Regions from separate parts of the Desulfitobacterium sp. genome, predicted to be linked through region 2. Evidence: predicted binding sites of a transcription regulator. Region 2 holds the regulator's gene; each other region holds the start of a gene.
What was found. Region 2 encodes LexA, which represses DNA repair genes until DNA is damaged. Its sites were predicted from a motif close to CNAACANNTGTTNG; they were not measured.

Region 1: AC1U9U_RS14170 (Y-family DNA polymerase) is a predicted target of LexA. The motif match lies at 1,163-1,176, and genes of this name have one in related genera.
Region 3: uvrB (excinuclease ABC subunit UvrB) is a predicted target of LexA. The motif match lies at 910-923, and genes of this name have one in related genera.

What each region holds. Positions count from the first base shown of each region.
Region 1 is NZ_CEVWNY010000124.1:3,604-5,880, forward strand. Features, by position in the region: gene AC1U9U_RS14165 (NAD(P)/FAD-dependent oxidoreductase) at 1-977, opposite strand, end outside; gene AC1U9U_RS14170 (Y-family DNA polymerase) at 1,362-2,277, shown strand, end outside.
Region 2 is NZ_CEVWNY010000013.1:32,918-35,194, reverse strand. Features, by position in the region: gene AC1U9U_RS04045 (M23 family metallopeptidase) at 1-311, opposite strand, end outside; gene AC1U9U_RS04040 (LysM peptidoglycan-binding domain-containing protein) at 369-707, opposite strand; gene lexA (transcriptional repressor LexA) at 873-1,484, shown strand; gene AC1U9U_RS04030 (D-alanine--D-alanine ligase) at 1,588-2,277, opposite strand, start outside.
Region 3 is NZ_CEVWNY010000007.1:21,142-23,418, reverse strand. Features, by position in the region: gene AC1U9U_RS02440 (sugar ABC transporter substrate-binding protein) at 1-869, shown strand, start outside; gene uvrB (excinuclease ABC subunit UvrB) at 1,007-2,277, shown strand, end outside.

The DNA.
Region 1 (2,277 bases), on a different contig from region 2:
GAGAAGTTATGAGAAACCAAGAGCGCAAAGTTGGTATTATTGCTGCCGAGATTCTTGTCGCGGTAAGCATGGCCATTGGCTAGCATGACTCCGGTATGATTCTCAATAACCACGTGGCCGGAAGGGTTGCTACAGAAACTTCTAACCGTTGTACCTACGGAAGTCCGATAGAGGAATTTCCCTTCGTAAAGGTTCTCATTAATATCTTCCATGATGGTATCGAGGGTTTCCACCCGGACCCCCACATCCACCTGATTGCTGCTCATTTCCAGATTGTAATTCTTTAGGACATCTTTAAACCATTCTGAACCATCCCGGCCAGGAACAACTACTACCCTAGGTGCATAGTATTCCTCTCCCTTACCGGTGCGAATTCCTGTGACTCGCAGGTTACCTTCTACTTCATCGGTCATAATATCGGCGACTTCTGTTTCAAACACCATATCGATTTTACCCTTAAGGAACTCATAGATGTCCTTAAGAATTTCCAAATTCAATTCCGTTCCCAGATGACGCACTTGGGCCCGAAGTAATTTCAAACCGGCACCCAAGGCTTTCTTTTCAATTTCCTTTACAGCCGGTGTGCCCGGGTCGGTGAGTGCGGTAATAGCTCCATGTTTTAAGTTAATCCCATCCACATATTTTATAAGATTTAACACCTCGGAAGAAGGCAGATACTCGGTGAGCCATCCACCAAACTCTGTAGTGATATTGAATTTCCCATCAGAATAAGCTCCGGCACCGCCAAAACCATTGGTAATCGAGCAGGCCGGAGTACAGCTGGCGAACTCTCTTTGTTTATTAGGCGGCGGACATTTGGAAAGGGTCTTTTTTAATATGGGGCAACTGCGTTTATAGATATCCCGTCCCTTTTCGATTAAAAGTACCGAACATTCAGGAGCTTTAGTAGCCAATTCATAACCAGCAAAAATACCGGCGGGACCTGCCCCAACAATGATCACATCATACTTTTTCAAGGCTCATTCCTCCTTAGCCAAAACTTAACAACAAACAAACCTTATCAACTATACCTTATGTTCTCAAAGAATTCAAGACTAAAATCCGAACATTTTCCCCCCAAATTTAGTTTTTTGTTTGCCTACCTAAATTTAGCATACCGAACACAATTTTCCACTAAGGGAATAACTGTTTTTATTGATATCGAACATCTATTCGCATATAATATATAAGGCAAGATACTTCACTGCGTTCAGTATGATATAGGAAACTACTTCAGGTGGAGTTTTGACTCCATCTGAAGTTAGTTGACTTATCCACCGAGTGGACACAACCCAGGTCATCCTGAGCATGTGCGAAGGATCTTTTGTTAAGGTAAGCTCTCTTCTTAGGTGGTGGTTAGGTTGAACAGGCATACTATCTTTCATATTGATGTGAACTCGGCGTATCTCTCTTGGGAAGCAACCTTTCGATTGCAGCAAGGAGATTCCCTGGATTTAAGGACGGTTCCTTCTGTGGTAGGAGGAGATCCTTTGACCCGTCACGGCATCGTCCTGGCCAAATCGATTCCTGCCAAGAAACACCATATCAAAACCGGGGAAACTTTATACTCAGCTCTCTCCAAATGTCCCCAACTTATTATCGCCAAGCCTAATTATCTACTCTTTCGCCAATGCAGCCAAGCTTTAGGCAACATCTTAAAAGAGTATTCTCCTTTAGTCCAACAATTTTCCGTGGATGAATATTTCCTGGATTTTACCTCCGTGGATCAACTCTTTGGTGACCCCCTGAAAACGGCCTACATAATCAAGGATCGGATTAAAAACGAATTGGGCTTTACAGTGAATATCGGCATTTCCACTAATAAACTGTTGGCAAAGATGGCTTCGGAATTGCAAAAGCCTGACCAAGTCCATACCTTATTTCCGGAGGAGATTCCCGAAAAAATGTGGCCCCTACCTATTGAAGAGCTATTTATGGTAGGAAGAGCAACCTCCCGCAAACTTCTTGACCGCAATATCAAAACGATCGGTGAGCTAGCGCACACCGACCCCTACATTCTAAGATCGATCTTAAAAAGCCACGGCACCCTAATTGGGAATTATGCCCGGGGGATTGAAAACTCGCCTGTGTGGCCCGGCGGTTGCGTGGAAGTTAAAGGTATGGGCAATTCTACTACCATGCCCTTCGATGTGGACAATCGCCAGGAAGCCCATCTGGTTCTGCTTTCTCTAGTGGAAACAGTCAGTGCCCGCTTGCGTCATGATCAATACTTTGCCCGGCTTGTAGCTATTTCCTTTCGGACCAACGAGTTTCTTA
Region 2 (2,277 bases):
CAAGAAAGATTTTTGAATGGAATACCTTGCTGCAGTTGTTGGGTTAAATAACGTTCCTGATCTTCCGGAAGTGTGCTGCGAATGGCTATTAAGTCAGCCCAGCCCGTAGATGAAAGGCTTTGACCTTCTTTTTGACTAAGCAAAACAAGTTCAGCGGCTAAATTATTAAGGTAAGGATAGATATCAGGCGAGACCACCGGTGGCTTATGTAAAGCTTTCCATAGGGATAATCCAATTGCCAAAAGAAAAATTATCTTTATTAGTAAAGTCCAAGGCTTGCGGCCTGAGCCGAATCCTCTTCTGATTTTCATACATCTCACCCCTTACATTGCATCATATGGGATGAGAATCGAGGTTAGAAGTAACTACTAGGGATGATTGGGTGCAATTGGGGTATAGATTACCTGGCCGGTTTGGATCGTGGTATCATTTAGCTGGTTATACTCCATGATTTTGAGCACCAAGGTGCGGGTATCAATTTTTAAACCGGAATCCTCTGCCAGGGACCACAGAGTATCACCGGCCTGGACGATTTGAGGTTGGTAAACCAAACTTTCAACCTGGTTATTTGCTTGTTGCCAATCCCAGATAAACCATCCCATGCCCCCGAATATCACAAAAAAAAGAAGAAGATAAGAACACAATTCTCTCTGTAATTTTCGCATCCGATAGTTTCGATAATGACGAACGGAAGAACAAGTACTCATGTGTATCCCCCTTTATGTTCTCTATTATTCAAGAATATACGAACGTAGGTTCCTGAGAACAGTATATGGGAAACACTAGAATTCGTCAATACTTTTTTCGAACATTTGTTTGCAGTATTTAGATTTTAATGCTAAAATAAGCATATAAAAAAGGGAGGGATTAGGGTGTATCCTGATTTATCACAGAGGCAGACCGATATTCTTGAGTTTATAAAAAGGATAATTCGTGAAAAAGGTTATCCTCCCTCTGTTCGCGAGATTGGCGATGCTGTGGGATTAATGTCAAGCTCAACCGTTCATGGGCATTTACAAACCCTGGAGGAAAAGGGGTACATACGTCGTGATCCAACGAAACCTCGTGCTATTGAAATATTAGATTGCTCCAGTGATGCTGAAAAAAGGACTGTTTTTGTTCCGATTATCGGGAAGGTTACTGCTGGGCAACCAATTTTAGCTCAAGAAAATATCGAAGATATGTTCCCGCTCCCTAGTGACCTGGTTAACTCCGACACGGTATACATGCTTAGAGTTAAGGGTGAGAGTATGATTGATGCCGGTATTATGGATGGAGATCTTATTTTGGTCCGGCAGCAAAAAGTTGCTCATAACGGGGAAATTGTCGTGGCCATGATTGGCGAAGAAGCTACAGTAAAGCGCTTTTTTAAGGAGAAGACACTAATTCGTTTACAGCCGGAGAATCCTTATATGGAGCCGATTTACTCTCAAGATGTTACCATCTTAGGTAAAGTGATCGGGGTGTTCCGGATCTTACACTAAGACGGCTACAATTACATTCCGTTAGTGCGAAAAGCCGAATCCCTTGGAAGTCAAGGGATTCGGCTTTTCAAATGTCTCATTATTTCAGATTTGTTAAAAGCAGTTAGCGGGATATCTTCCGCGAATGTGTATCCTCGAAGCGTTGAAACCCTAGTTCTATCAAACGGGTGATTAGTTCAGAATAAGGAATTCCGCTGGCTGCCCAGAGTTTGGGATACATGGATATACTGGTAAATCCCGGCATGGTATTGATTTCATTGATATAGATCCGATTATCTTCGGTAACAAAAAAATCCACCCGGCTCAAGCCCGAAGCCTCAACGGCATGGAAGGCCTGAACAGCCATGGTTTGCAGCCTATCCACTACATTAGATTCCAGTGGTGCGGGAATCACCAACCGTGACCCTGTATCTAAGTATTTCGCTTCATAATCGTAAAAGTCTTTGGAGGGAAGAATTTCACCGGGTATGCTGGCTTTTGCTTCATCATTGCCCAGCACACTAAGTTCGATTTCCCGTCCGGTGATATTTTGCTCAATAACGATTTTACGGTCGTATTCTGCGGCAAGCTTTAAAGCAAATAGAAGTTCCTCTTGATTGCATGCCTTGGAAATTCCCACACTGGAACCTAGATTTGCAGGTTTGACGAAACAGGGATACCCAAGGGTTTCTTCAATGTCTTTAAGTACTATATCCATATTTTCTTGAAGTGTAGATCTAAGTACCGTAAGGTAAGGTGCTTGGGGTAGTCCGGATTCAGCAAAAACTGCTTTCATGCGATCTTTATCCATGCC
Region 3 (2,277 bases), on a different contig from region 2:
GCAATAATCCAAAGCTTACTGTACATAGCATTACTAACCCGCCGGAATCGGAAACAATTGCTGTTCAAGGACTGATGGAATACCTACAGAAGAATTCCGGCCGGGTAAAAGTCGTCTGTGCCCAGAATGAGAAATTAGCTGCTCAAGCTTATGAGCTGCTAAAGTCTATGAAACTGAATGAAAAGATTCAACTAATGGGTGGACAAGCCAATCCCAACTCACTTAAGCGGATTGCCGCCGGCGGCCAAATAGCAGATATTGATACAGCACCCTATGTACAAGGTGTTAATGCCTTCCAATGGGCACAAAAACTCATGGATAAGCAATCTTTAGAAATCAACGAATCCATAACCGGCGACAAAGGGGAAGTAGCAGCCAAAATTATCCCTGTTAAAACCGTAACTTCCGAAAATCTTGCCTTGATTCAAAAAAGCTATACGAAGGCTGCGGAAGCCCGAAAGGAACTGGAACAGAAAAAAGAAGAATCCAAAGATAAGAACAAAGAAGATAAGAGTAAAGAGGATAAAGGCAATGGCAATAAAGGTGCGGCAGGTGATGATAAACAGGGTAAGGAGCAGGGCCAAAGCGGTTCTTCCCAGGGCCAGGGTGGGGGTACAATGCCCCAAGGGGTGAAGAAGGTTACGGAAAAGATTCATACCGAGATTATCCGCGAATATCTAGACGAAAAAGGTAATGTTTTAGGTACTGAAAAAAGTGCCAATGATCAGGTTCGAACCATTCCACCGGAAATGCTTCTCCAGGAACAGCAGCAAAAGCAGCAGGGGGATCAGGAGCAGGGAAAGAAAGATAGCAGTAAAAGCGGTGAAGGTGATAGTGGTTCCGGAGGAAATAATAAAGGGAACCAGTAGTTAATTTCCAAAAACAGTTATCAAAAAATATTAAAAAAGCCGAACATATTTTCGGCTTTTTTGTTTTGTTTTCGGGAAAGAAATGTTATAATCTAGTTTGGAATTATTTGAAGCTATGAAAGGAGATTAGAGCACACATGGAGTTTTGTTTACATGCCCCTTACAAGCCGGCCGGGGATCAGCCGCAAGCGATTGATGCTCTGGTCCAAAGTATAAAGGCGGGCAACCGTCATCAAACCTTGTTGGGGGTAACGGGTTCCGGCAAGACCTTTACCATGGCCAATATTATTCAAAAAATCCAGCGCCCAACCTTGATCCTTGCCCATAATAAAACCTTAGCAGCTCAGCTTTATAGCGAGTTTAAAGAGTTTTTTCCGGAAAATGCCGTTGAATACTTTGTCAGCTATTATGATTATTATCAGCCGGAGGCCTATGTTCCCTCCAGTGATACCTATATCGAGAAGGATGCCTCAATCAATGATGAGATTGAAAAGCTACGCCACTCAGCCACTGCGGCACTCTTTGAACGCCGCGATGTGATTGTTGTGGCCAGTGTATCCTGTATCTATGGTTTAGGCTCTCCGGAAGAGTATCGGGATCTGATGGTATCCTTACGCCAAGGACAAGAAATCGATCGCAACGAAATTTTAAAAAGGTTGATATCCATCCAGTATGATCGCAATGATGTGGCTTTTCAGCGCGGCACCTTCCGTGTTCGCGGGGATGTAGTGGAAGTCTATCCTGCCGGCTCCAGTGAAAATGCGGTTCGCATCGAAATGTTTGGTGATGAGATCGAACATATCTTTGAGATCAATGTTCTCACCGGCGAGATCCTGGGGGAACGAAAACATGTTTCAATTTTTCCGAACTCCCACTATGTCACCGCCCGCGATAAAGTGCTCCTGGCAGCAGATAATATCGAGCTAGAATTGGCGGAACGGCTCAAACTGTTAAAGTCCGAAAATAAGCTTCTGGAGGCTCAACGTCTGGAGCAGAGGACTCGCTATGACTTAGAGATGCTGCGAGAAATGGGCTTCTGTAACGGTATTGAAAATTACTCGCGACATTTAACTTTCCGTGAACCGGGAGAGACTCCCTATACCCTCTTGCACTTTTTCCCTGAGGATTTCTTGATGATGATCGATGAATCCCATGTTACATTACCTCAAGTGCGGGGAATGTATGAAGGTGACCGTTCCCGAAAAACCACTCTGGTAGAGTTTGGTTTTAGATTACCTTCTGCTTTGGATAACCGACCCTTGAAATTCGCTGAGTTTGAAAAATTTGTTCCCCAAAGGGTTTATATCAGTGCCACTCCCGGACCCTATGAGTTAGAGAATTGTCCGGAGATCGTTGAGCAAATTATCCGCCCCACCGGCTTATTGGATCCGGAAATTTCGGTTAGACC